Regions from separate parts of the Pseudoalteromonas sp. PSi26 genome, predicted to be linked through region 3. Evidence: predicted binding sites of a transcription regulator. Region 3 holds the regulator's gene; each other region holds the start of a gene.

What was found. Region 3 encodes sigma-54, which starts transcription at its own class of promoters, with help from an activator protein. Its sites were predicted from a motif close to GTTGGCACGNNNNTNGNNT; they were not measured.
Region 1: glnA (glutamate--ammonia ligase) is a predicted target of sigma-54. The motif match lies at 2,145-2,163, and genes of this name have one in related genera.
Region 2: ACFI34_RS02420 (EF-hand domain-containing protein) is a predicted target of sigma-54. The motif match lies at 3,178-3,196, and genes of this name have one in related genera.

What each region holds. Positions count from the first base shown of each region.
Region 1 is NZ_JBHNYT010000011.1:53,178-57,434, forward strand. It holds gene ACFI34_RS12835 (DUF4124 domain-containing protein) at 47-568, opposite strand; gene glnA (glutamate--ammonia ligase) at 683-2,089, opposite strand; gene typA (translational GTPase TypA) at 2,596-4,257, shown strand, end outside.
Region 2 is NZ_JBHNYT010000002.1:82,042-86,298, forward strand. It holds gene ACFI34_RS02395 (YgjV family protein) at 1-86, shown strand, start outside; gene ACFI34_RS02400 (amidohydrolase) at 139-1,827, opposite strand; gene ACFI34_RS02405 (EF-hand domain-containing protein) at 1,995-2,231, opposite strand; gene ACFI34_RS02410 (EF-hand domain-containing protein) at 2,240-2,476, opposite strand; gene ACFI34_RS02415 (EF-hand domain-containing protein) at 2,657-2,884, opposite strand; gene ACFI34_RS02420 (EF-hand domain-containing protein) at 2,909-3,142, opposite strand; gene ACFI34_RS02425 (sensor histidine kinase) at 3,452-4,257, shown strand, end outside.
Region 3 is NZ_JBHNYT010000016.1:74,747-79,003, forward strand. It holds gene rapZ (RNase adapter RapZ) at 1-160, opposite strand, end outside; gene ptsN (PTS IIA-like nitrogen regulatory protein PtsN) at 180-632, opposite strand; gene hpf (ribosome hibernation promoting factor) at 637-924, opposite strand; gene ACFI34_RS15935 (RNA polymerase factor sigma-54) at 951-2,450, opposite strand; gene lptB (LPS export ABC transporter ATP-binding protein) at 2,520-3,245, opposite strand; gene lptA (lipopolysaccharide transport periplasmic protein LptA) at 3,242-3,778, opposite strand; gene lptC (LPS export ABC transporter periplasmic protein LptC) at 3,768-4,257, opposite strand, start outside.

The DNA of each region.
Region 1 (4,257 bases), on a different contig from region 3:
GGTTTTATCTTAAATGAGCTGCTGCGCCTAAGTATTAAGTTTTGCTTTAATTGCTATGGATTTTGCCTTTTCTGCGCATATTAAATATACGTGGCTCGCTCACAGCGATAATTTGGTTTTTCTCGTTAAACAGTCTTAGTTGAAGCATATGTTCACCGGCTTCAACATCAGCAATTGCAAATACTGAGTTATTTATTGCAGGGCCGTTTGCTTCTCCATTAACAAGCAATTGAATGGTATATCCTGCTTTGAAGCTCGGCATTACGCGGCTGGTGACATATATTGTGCCGGTATTTTCATGAATGGTTTGATTGTGCTCAGGTGACATAATGGCGATACCAAACCCTGTTTTTTTAGTATGGGATTGGCTGCTGAGAGTCGCTATATCTTTAGCGGTCATAGTTAAACTTTGGCTAGAGAGTTTTACCTCTGTAGCACCTTTACGCGGTGTATCTGAAAACACTAAAACGCCATTTTGATCTTTCCAAGCGTAAATTCTTTTTTCGCCCGCATAACCATAATTACTTAATCCTAAAATAATTATTAGCAATAAAATCTTACTATTCACACTGCTACCCTGCAATTTTTATGATTGCTTAACTTTAGTGGAGTTTAATTTAATTTACCATTAAAAAAGCCCGCAAAGCGGGCTTGAGAACACACATTCTTTTACAGTGTCAAATTAACAGCTGTAGTACATTTCGAACTCAACTGGGTGAGTTGTCATGTTAAGTTTTTCAACTTCTTGACCTTTAAGTGCAATGTAAGCATCGATTAGGTCATCAGTGAAAACACCACCTTGAGTTAAGAACTCACGGTCAGCACTTAATGCATCTAATGCTTCACCAAGTGAAGATGCAACTTGTGGAATTTCTGCTGCTTCTTCTGCTGGTAAGTCGTATAAGTCTTTATCCATTGCATCACCAGGGTGAATCTTGTTTTTGATACCGTCAAGACCAGCCATAAGCATTGCTGAGAAAGCAAGGTATGGGTTAGCTGTTGGATCTGGGAAGCGTACTTCGATACGACGACCTTTCGCAGATGGTACCACTGGAATACGGATTGAAGCAGAACGGTTACGTGCAGAGTATGCAAGCATTACTGGCGCTTCAAAGCCTGGTACTAAACGTTTGTACGAGTTAGTTGATGCGTTAGCAAATGCGTTAATAGCTTTAGCATGCTTGATAATACCGCCAATGTAGTAAAGCGCTTCTTCAGACAGACCGCCGTATTTATCACCAGCAAATAAGTTAACACCGTCTTTAGCTAAAGACTGGTGACAGTGCATACCAGAACCGTTATCGCCAACAATTGGCTTAGGCATGAATGTAGCTGTTTTTCCATATAAATGAGCCATGTTATGAATAACATATTTCATTTCTTGGATTTCATCTGCTTTTAAAACCATAGTGTTAAAGCGAGTTGCAATTTCATTTTGGCCAGCTGTTGCTACTTCGTGGTGATGTGCCTCTACTACTTGACCTAGTTCTTCAAGTACTAAACAGGTAGCTGAACGCCAATCTTGTGAAGAATCAACAGGTGAACAAGGGAAGTAACCGCCTTTAACACCTGGACGGTGGCCAGTGTTACCGCCTTCGTAATCTTTATCTGAGTTCCATGCCGCTTCTACAGCGTCAACTTTGTACATTGAACCAGACATGTCTGATTTGTATTTAACATCGTCAAAAAGGAAGAACTCTGGCTCTGGGCCAAATAATACAGTATCAGCGATACCTGTAGACTTCATGTACTCTTCAGCGCGTTTTGCAACTGAACGTGGGTCACGCTCGTAACCTTGAAGTGTAGAAGGCTCTACAACGTCACAACGTACGATTAATGTTGTTTCTTCAGTGAATGGGTCAAGTTTTACTGATTCAGCAACAGGCATTAATACCATGTCTGATTCGTTTATGCCTTTCCAACCAGCAATTGAAGAACCGTCGAACATTTTACCGTCTTCGAAAAAATCTTCATCAACTTGGTGATGAGGAATAGATACATGTTGCTCTTTACCCTTTGTATCAGTAAAGCGTAAATCAATGAACTTAACGTCATTTTCTTTAATAAAATCTAAAACCGATTGTGACATGTGTCCTCCAACTATTGGGTTTTATTATTGCTGCATAATTGCTTTGGGATTTATTAAGCTGATTTTGTGCCATTTTTATAACTCTATGTTTATAGGTTAAAAAAACTTAGTTGCTACAATGTGGGGCATAAAATAGCACCAATATGGTGCGGTTAAATTCCACTTTGGTGCAGACTATGTGCACTACAATTTGTTGTTAATTTAATCGCTCGAAATTAGCATAACCTAAATGTAAAAGAGTGCCAAAAATATCGTCTAAATAGTGTAAACTGCATTTTTGAAAAAATAATGACAATTTATTTCATATAATTGTCATATATAAAACAGATACTTAGTAAAAGTATTGAGAAAGTTTTGAAAATTGTATTGGATAAACTTTCATCCATGTCATTAATGAGGGATAATATGCGCCCTTTTAAATCCTATGCTTGGACATCTCGTGAAAACGCAGATGAGTGCGTAGATCTTGCAGGATCATTGAGAATTTAATTTCTCTGAGTAAATATATGAGCATCGAACAGTTAAGAAATATAGCGATTATCGCGCACGTTGACCACGGTAAAACAACTCTGGTTGACAAACTACTTGAGCAATCAGGTACATTAGAAACACGCGGCGGTAACGAAGAGCGCGTGATGGACTCAAACGACATTGAGAAAGAACGTGGTATTACCATTTTAGCTAAAAACACAGCTATCTCTTGGAATGACTACCACATCAATATCGTAGATACCCCGGGACACGCCGATTTCGGTGGTGAAGTTGAACGCGTACTTTCGATGGCTGACTCAGTATTATTACTTGTTGATGCTCAAGAAGGTCCAATGCCACAAACGCGTTTCGTAACGCAAAAGGCATTCGCGCAAGGCTTAAAGCCAATCGTAGTTATCAATAAAATTGATAAGCCAGGTGCACGCCCAGATTGGGTTATGGATCAAATCTTTGATTTATTCGATAACCTTGGTGCAACTGATGAACAGTTAGACTTTAAAGTAATTTACGCATCAGCTATCAACGGCTGGGCAACATTAGATTTAGACGAGCCATCAGACAACATGGAACCTATGTTCAAGATGATCGTTGATGAAGTATCACCACCGGATGCAGATCCTGAAGGTGACTTCCAAATGCAAATCTCTCAGCTTGATTACAACTCATATAAAGGTGTAATCGGTATTGGTCGTATTAAACGTGGTTCTGTTGCGACTAATCAACAAGTTACAGTTATCAGCGCTGACGGCACGACTCGTAACGGTAAGATTGGTTCAGTACAAAGCTACCTAGGCCTTGAGCGTATCGACACTGATAAAGCTTATGCTGGTAACATCGTTACTGTAACAGGTTTAGGCGAGCTTAAGATTTCAGATACTATTTGTTGTCCTAACAACGTTGAAGCATTACCACCACTAAGTGTTGATGAGCCAACAGTAACAATGACGTTCTCTGTAAACAACTCTCCGTTCTGTGGTAAAGAAGGTAAGTTTGTAACATCACGTAATATTCGTGAGCGTTTAGACAAAGAATTAGTACACAACGTTGCACTTCGTGTTGCAGATACAGATAATCCAGATAGCTTCCGCGTATCGGGTCGTGGTGAATTACACCTTGGTATCTTAATCGAGAACATGCGTCGTGAAGGTTACGAGCTAGCTGTATCTCGTCCAGAAGTAATCTTACGTACTGTTGATGGTGTGTTAGAAGAACCGTATGAAACACTAACGATTGACTGTGAAGAAGAGCACCAAGGTTCTATCATGGAGCAAATTGGTCTTCGTAAGGGTGAACTTACTGACATGGCACCAGATGGTAAAGGCCGTATGCGTATGGACTTTATGATCCCAAGCCGTGGCTTAATCGGTTTCCAAACTGAGTTCATGACACTTACTTCGGGTTCTGGTTTACTTTACCATACGTTCGATCACTACGGTCCGCACAAAGGTGGCGAGCTAGGTGTTCGTAAGAACGGCGTAATGATTGCAAACGCAACAGGTAAAGCACTTACCAACGCATTATTTAACTTACAAGAGCGCGGCCGTTTATTCATCGGTCACGGTGTTGAAGTTTATGAAGGTATGGTTATCGGTATTCATAGCCGCGATAACGACCTTACAGTTAACGCGCTTAAAGGTAAGCAACTTACTAACGTTCGTGCATCTGGTACAGATGAA
Region 2 (4,257 bases), on a different contig from region 3:
TGGCATTGGTTAACTTGTATCACATTGTAAAATTATATCGCCAGCCAAAAGTTGATCAGCCCGAGGCACAGCAGCCAAAAAGCTAAATGACATGGTTTGTATTAAAAAAGGGTTAACTTGCGTTAACCCTTTTTTTGTTTATTTAGCTACGCTCTCTTTGTTATCGAATCGCTTCATACCGGCAATCCATGTTTGTAGTACTTGAGTTTTATAAATATCTTCAACGGGTACTTTAAAATAATCTTTATCCACTAAAATAAAGTCGGCCCATTTACCTTGCTCTAAGCTCCCTATTTTAAACTCTTGATGCGCGGCATAAGCTCCGCCCAGCGTAAAGGCACGTAGTGCATCTTCGCGACTTAGTACTTCGCTTGGACGCCAGCCGTTTTCAGGCTGTTTGTTATGATCCATTCGTGTAATTGCTGAATATAAACCATCAAACGGATTTGCAAGCTCTACAGGGTAGTCAGAACCCGCAGCAACCACTGAACCTTGTTGTAAAAATGTTTGCCATGCGTACGCAAAGCTAAGTTGCTTTTCAGTCAGGCGCTGCTCTGCCATATGCATGTCAGATGTTGCATGTACAGGTTGCATAGATGGAATAATTTTTAGTGCTTTAAATCGAGGAATATCGTCTGGCGTTACTATTTGTGCGTGCTCAATTCGGTTGCGCAGTAGAATACCGCCTGTTTTTTTAAACACATTTTCGTAAGCGTCTAAAACCACACGATTGGCTTTGTCACCAATGGCATGGGTGTTGGCGGTAAAGCCATTTTTAAAGCTTTGGGTAAATAGTGCTTCGAGTTTCTCTTGGGTTTCAAGCATTAACCCATGATGGCCAGCACGGTCGGCATAATCTTCAATAAGGGCTGCGCCACGCGAGCCTAATGCACCATCGGCATATACTTTTACACTACGAATTTCCATAAAGTCGTAGTTATCGTGATATGGCCCGGCTTTTAGCATAGCTGGTAAATCTGGGCTAGCACCGCTTAGCATTGCCACAATACGTAATGGTAAATTGCCTTGATCACCGCGCTCTTTGTACACTTCCCATGTGGCTTTATCTATGCCAGCGTCATGAGTAGAAGTAATACCTAGGCTTAATAAGTGCTTACCTGCGGCATCTAGCGAGTTGCTAATATCTTGTTTTGAAGGGGCTGGCATGTGCTGAACAATTAACGACTCAGCTTTATCAACAAAAATACCGGTAGGGTGACCAAATTCATCTTTTATTACTTCACCGCCTTTTGGCGATTTTGTATCAGCGTTAATGCCCGCAAGCTCAAGCGCTTTTGAGTTAACCCAAATTGCATGGCTATCAACACGAGATAAAACAACCGGACGATCGCTTACTACTTTGTCTAAATCTTTAGCGGTAGGAAAGCGCGTATCTGGCCATAACTCTTGGTTCCAGCCTCGGCCGATGATCCAACCTTGTTTGCCTTGCGCAAATTGCTTTAGTTTATTTGTAACGTCATCAACCGACTTAGCGCCGCGTACATCTAACTGCGATAAGTTATCTCCTAGCCCAATAACATGGCCGTGGGCATCAATTAAGCCGGGCAGTAATGTGTTGCCTTCTGCATTTACTAATTTGGCATCTGGAAAGCTTTCTTTTAGTGTGTCGCCGCCTACTTTTACAACTTTGCCATCTTTTATAACCAAAGTGCTAAATTGTTGAAGCTCGCCTTTTTGCATTTTGCCTTTATAAAGCGGGGTATAACCATTGGCATTATAAATAACTTTGGTTTGCGCAATCGCAAAGCTAGAGCCTGTAAAAAGGCTGGCAAGCACAAGTGGTTTAAGTATTTTTTTGAGTAACATAGGGCACTGTTTTGTTATTTTTAGTGCAATAACACTAGCAAACCCTTTTTTAGAATACCAATAGGATGCGATAAGCTCGTAAAATAGACAGTTAAAGCTAAGCTGGTTGCTTAGCTGTTAAATTAATTACCTAAAACCTTAAGTCAGAAAGGTTACTTATGTAAGGGCTACTTACTGGCATATAAATGGTATTCGCTCAGTGTTAGCCGGCCGTCTTTATCTTGGTCGTAACGAATAAACTTAGACCACAAGGCGGGGTCTATTAAGGCTTCAGAACGCGTTAAAAATCCGTCTTTATTTCTATCTATTTTTTTAAACTGGTTGTTAATAGTGTCACTTGCGGCAAAGCTTGATGCACTAAATACGGTTAGAGTGCATAAAATAAAAAAGTGTATGGGATTCATTAAAATACTCAGTAAAGATTGTTAGTAAGGTAGTTTTTAAATTCAATTAATGAAATTTGTTTATCTTGGTTTTTATCCCACATTATAAACGTGCTAAGTAACTGGGGCTGGCGTTCTAATTCGTTATGAGTAAGGTAACCGCTTTTATCTGTATCAAGGTGATCAAAGCGCTGTTTTACATCAAGTGCTAAGGCATTAAAACTTAAAATCAACGCTATGGTGGTTACAAAGTAACGTATCTTCATGGTAGTCCTTCCAAAAGGGTAATTAAGTTGTATTGAATAGTGAGGTATTACGCTTAATGAGATAAAGCACTTGCCATAATTTAACTCCCAACATTAAATCCTTTTACACATTCCCTCAGGGATTATGGCAAATGCTTTAGTACACTTTACAAGTTAAAAGCTTAAGCAAAACTTAATCTGTTATGGCTTAAAGTTTTCAAACTCAGCTTTAGAGATCATCTCGTCGTTGTCTTCGTCTAAATCGGTAAACTGCCTAAGTAGCTCTTTATCCTGCTTGGCTTCAACAAACGAGATACTTCCGTCCATGTTTGTATCTAAGTGTGCAAATCGCACGGCCGAAGGAGAAGCTAATACCGTTGCACTGATAGCTAAAAATAATAATAAAAAAGCAGCAATAAGTTGTTTCATAATTTCATTCCTTTTGAAGTTAATTTATTGGATAAATTTTCTGAATTCATTTAGCGACAACTGACCATTTTGGTCTGTGTCTATTTGTGCAAAGTTTTCCTTAAGCACGGCGTCCATTTTTGCCTCGGCTTCGCTTAACAGGCCGTTGCTGTCCTTATCGAGTTCATTAAACGTAGCGTCAACGTCCATAGCGTATGCGCCTGTATTCACTAAACCCAACGCAAGTAATGTTGAAAAAACCAAAGTGTTAATGTTCATGTGTATTTCCCTATTAAATTTATTTATTACACCCATTACAAAAAGGGTGCCAAATTTTATTTTTATTTACTTTCAATGAGTTATGTTTTTTTGGTTTGGGGTTGTAGGTAAAAATTACACTGACTGTGTGTAATTTTGTGTAAATACAGCAACAGGGTTGAAGGTATTTTTTGTGATCTTAGTTAAATCAATCAGTTGTGCTGTTGCTGTTTAGCAACAAAATGGCGATTTAAAATGAATATGGTTCAGCATGTGTATAGGCGGTATTGATAATAATAGGCGCGTTATTTACTTACAGAGTTTACTGCAATGGCTGCAACGTTTGCTAAACATTACAATGCAATGCTTAATTGGCGCCCTAATTTAATAGGGCAGTTTGCGTTAAGCATGCTGCTGTCGTTATTGCCACTTTCTATTGTGGTTATTGTTTTTTTAAATGCGTTAAATAAACAGCTAGCAACCACCCAGCAAATTGTGAGTAACCATTACCAGCTCACAAAATCGTTCGCTAATTTAAAGCAAGACCTTAATAGCGTTGAGCGCGCAACAAGGCAAAATTGGGTGTTAAAAAGTGATGCGCTCAACACCCTCATTGTTGATAAATGGGAATCGTCTGTGCAGAGCATAAATGAACTCAAACACATTAATGCAAACCCAGACTACATAAACCAATGGACACAGCTTTTAACTATTTTGCAAACAGCACAACACCAGCTCGTTGAGAAAAAACAGCAAAAAGCAGAGCTCTTCTTACCCATAAGCGAGTCAATTACAGAGCTCACAGTGTGGCTCAAAAATAAAAACGAAGCGCAAATAACCCATAACCAAAACGAGCTAGCCAGGCTACAAGCGTCGTTTATAAATTGGCTAGTGGCACTTATTCCTCTTACTTTATTGGTTGGCGGCGGCTTTTTATGGCGTATAAGTTTGCGCTTAAAAGGGCTTACTAGGGTTATTGATAAGCTAGGGCAGGGTGACTGGCAGCAAAAAATAGCCGTAAAAGGCTCGTCAGAGTTAGTCGAACTCGGAGAAAAACTACAGTGGGTACAAACTCAGCTGTATATGCTTGAGCAACAAAAGGATACGTTTTTACGCCACGTAACACACGAACTTAA
Region 3 (4,257 bases):
TAACTGCAATTTTATCGTAGTTATCAGAAACGCTTCTTACCAAAGAAGGTAATAAATTTACGGGGATGTTATCTACGCAATAATAACCTAGATCTTCAACAACGCGTAAAGCAACCGACTTACCAGAACCAGAACGGCCACTTATGATAATCAACTCCATTAATCACCTTTTAAATTTATTAAGATTGGTCAACAATAATTTGATACAGCTCGGCGTCCGATTTAGCACAGCGTAGCTGCTTGCAAAATTCTTTATTTTTTAGTTTATCAGCTATCGTTGCTAGCGTCTTTAAGTGTTGCTGGTTATCACCATCAGGTACGATGAGTGCAACAAAAATATCAACAGGTCGATTGTCTATAGCATCAAAGTTAATCGGTGTTTCACTTACTAACACCAATGCTAAAGGTTCTTGTGCGCCGCTCATTCGACCATGTGGAATAGCTATGCCTCTTCCTATTCCTGTGCTACCTAGCTTTTCGCGAGTTAACAAGGCGCCTAAAATATCCTGTTGAGACAAATACGGTAATTTATCGTGAGCAAGCTCGCTAATAAACTCTAAAATTCTTTTTTTACTATTAAAAAGGACCGCAGCTTTGCTGCAGTCCTGGCATATAAGTGAACTTAGTTTCATCATATTAGTGTCGAGCAAGCTTCTCTTTGTGTTTAATGACTTGACGGTCAAGCTTGTCAATCAGTGAATCAATCGCTGCATACATATCTTGATGTTCAGTGGATGCGAATAGTTCAGCACCACTTACATGAATAGTTGCTTCTGCTTTTTGATTTAATTTTTCTATATCAAGAATGACATGAACATTATTAATATGATCAGAGTGCCTTTCTAGCTTCGCAAATTTGGTATTTATATAGTCTCTTAATGAATCAGTTAGTTCTACATGACGACCAGTTAAATTTAGTTGCATAAGCATTACCCTCTTTGTTTAGCGTCTTAAATCAGGCTCTTTCGCTGATTTGACGGTGGAATAGCAAGAGATTCGCGATATTTTGCGATTGTACGTCTTGCTACTTTAATTCCTTGCTCAGCCAATATATCCGCAATTTTGCTATCACTCAATGGTTTTGCTGAGTTTTCTGCTGCGATTAATTTTTTAATAAGTGCACGTATCGCTGTAGATGAACATTCCCCACCATTTTCGGTGCTTACGTGGCTTGAGAAAAAGTATTTAAGCTCAAATATTCCACGCGGTGTGTGCATATACTTTTGAGTAGTTACACGCGAAATTGTTGATTCGTGCATTTCTACCATTTCGGCAACATCATTTAAAACCATAGGTTTCATGGCTTCTGGGCCGTGTTCAAAAAAGCCTTGTTGTTGCTTTACAATACAGTTTGTCACTTTTAAAAGCGTGTCGTTTCTGCTTTCTAAACTTTTTATAAACCATTTAGCTTCTTGTAAATGTGAGCGAATAAATTGGCTATCACCGCTCGATTTAACTGTACGCGACATTGCAGCATACTGACTGTTTACACGAATTTTTGGCATGCTGTCTGGGTTTAGTTCAACTACCCAGCGGCCTTTAATTTTCTTAACCGACACATCAGGTATTACATACTCAGACTCTTCTCGCACTATTGTGTCTGCAGGCTTTGGATTAAGCGTATGAATAAGTGTCATTACTTCTTTAAGCTCATCTTCTTTGAGCTTCGTTTTTTTCATTAATGTACGGTAGTCGCGAGCAGCTAACAAATCTATGTGCTCGGTTAAAATCATTTTTGTTTCATCAATAAAAGGGGTGCCTTTATCAAACTGATTTAACTGAATACATAAACATTCTTGTAAGCTTCGTGCTGCAATACCCACTGGGTCAAATAGCTGAATGCGCTTTAAAACCGCCTCTATTTCATCAAGTTCAACCTCAACGTCATCGTCGTTATCTTGATTAAAGCTCTCTAAAATCTCTTCGCAACTGAGTGTCAGTATGCCTGAATCATCCACCGCTTCAACTATTGCAATAGCAATGGCTTCATCTGTAGGGCTAAATGGCGTTAATTGTAATTGCCACATTAAGTACTCGTGAAGCGTTTCAGTTGATGCGCCCTGATATATAGACTCATCTTCAGGCATTGGGCCTGAAGAGGATGCAGGGGCTGCACTCATGTACTCATCCCAGCTAACGTCCATTGCCATGTCGTCACTTACGGTATCTTTAGCAAGGGCTTCACCACTGTCTTGTTCGAACTCGCTGGGGGCTTCATCGGCAGATGCGCTTACTGTAACTTCATCGTTATCCGCTTTTTGCTCATTTTTGCCCGCAAGGTCATCGGCATAGTCTTGCTCCTCAACCTCAAGTAATGGGTTGCTGTCGAGCGCTTCTTGTATTTCTTGCTGAAGATCCAATGTGCTTAATTGCAGCAAGCGAATAGCCTGTTGCAACTGAGGTGTCATTGTAAGTTGCTGGCCCATGCGCAGCTGTAGTGATTGCCTCATGTATCTCTAACAATCCTTTTAAGTTGTTATAATTAATACTAGCAGATGCTTATAAATAAGGCGTAAATGTTACAGCCTAAATTGCTCGCCTAAATATACATCGCGTACAGTTTTATCATTTAATACGTGTTCAGGGGTACCAGAAGCAATCAGTTCCCCATGAGAAACAATGTAGGCTTTTTCACAAACATCAAGGGTTTCTCTCACATTGTGGTCTGTTATTAATACGCCAATACCACGGTTTTTTAGGTGTTCAATAATTTTTTTAATATCTAATACTGAGATAGGGTCAACACCGGCAAATGGTTCGTCTAACAAAATAAACTTTGGATCTGCAGCTAAAGCACGTGCAATCTCCACTCTACGACGTTCTCCGCCCGATAATGCCATACCTTTGCTGTCGCGAATGTGTTGAATGCTAAATTCATCTAATAGATTATTCAGTGTATCTTCTCTGGCTTGCTTAGTGAGCCCCTTTCGAGTTTCTAAAATAGCCATTAAGTTTTGATACACCGTTAGCTTTCTAAATATAGACGACTCTTGTGGTAAGTAGCCAATGCCTAATCTAGCACGACTATGCATAGGTAAAAGCGTAATATCATTCTCGTCGATAGATATTTTGCCTTTGTCGCTAGGGACTAAGCCTACAATCATGTAAAAGGTTGTTGTTTTACCTGCGCCGTTTGGCCCAAGCAAGCCTACAATACTGCCAGCTTTAACTTCTAAGCCCACATTTTTTACAACTTCACGGCCTTTGTAGCTTTTGGCTAGTAGCTCTGCTTTTAATGTACTCATGGTTGGCCTTTGTCATTTTTTTTAGGCTCCACAGGCACTAAGATAGTGTGTACACGGTCTGTTGAACTTTCATCTTTTTCGGCGCTAATAAGCTGCTGTTCTATATCATAGGTAATGCTTTTAGCATTCATTTTTTGCCCAGCTTGAGATATCTCTGCATCTCCAATTAATGTTAAAAAACGCGTTGAAACATCGTACCTAACTTCATTAGCGCTGGCGCTCATTATTGTGCCGTCGGCTTGTTTTTCTTCAAAATATGCAGGTGTACCTGTGGCAATTAACAGTTGCTTGTTGTCGCCTAGCTCATCGCGCTTGTGAACCTCAAGGCGGTCTGCGGTAATTTTTCTGTCGCCATGAATAATTTCAACATTTTTTTCGAAGATACCTACGTTTTCTTTTAGTTGACCCTCTTGTTTATCCGCACTAATCGAAATCTGATTTGCAGAAAGTGGCGCTGTTGGTTCAGCGGCATTAGTACCTAATGCAAGTAAAAATGTTGGAATAATAAAGAGTGTTGATAGTTTATTGGTCATAATAAATAGTTCGCGTATGGTTAATTAATTTTATCACTTCGGTTTTTAAATCGGCTTCTAAGCCTTTACCGGTGATTTTTAAATTGGGCCCAGTAATAATGACAGGCTGCTCTGATTGCATCGTTAGTAATTTTATATCTACCTGAATGTTATCAGCATTAATTTTATCTATCATTGCGTTATCAGTTAAATTACTAGCAACAACGTTACCTTCTAATATTAATTGTCTGCCTTCGTATAATGTTGCTTCATTAGCGTTAATACGCCATGTTTGTTTGTTGTTGTATAGCGTAAAAATAGGTTCATCAAAAAAGGTAAACCCTAATTCTTGATATAGCTCCATTCGCGCTGCCGTTACTTTATGGCTGATTTTCCCATTTTCGTCATACGCTGTTTGTTTTAGCTCTATGGCTGTGTAATCGGGCTTTGCAATTATGTCTGCTTCGGTTTGTTGTGGTAAATTTACTTGTGTGAAATAA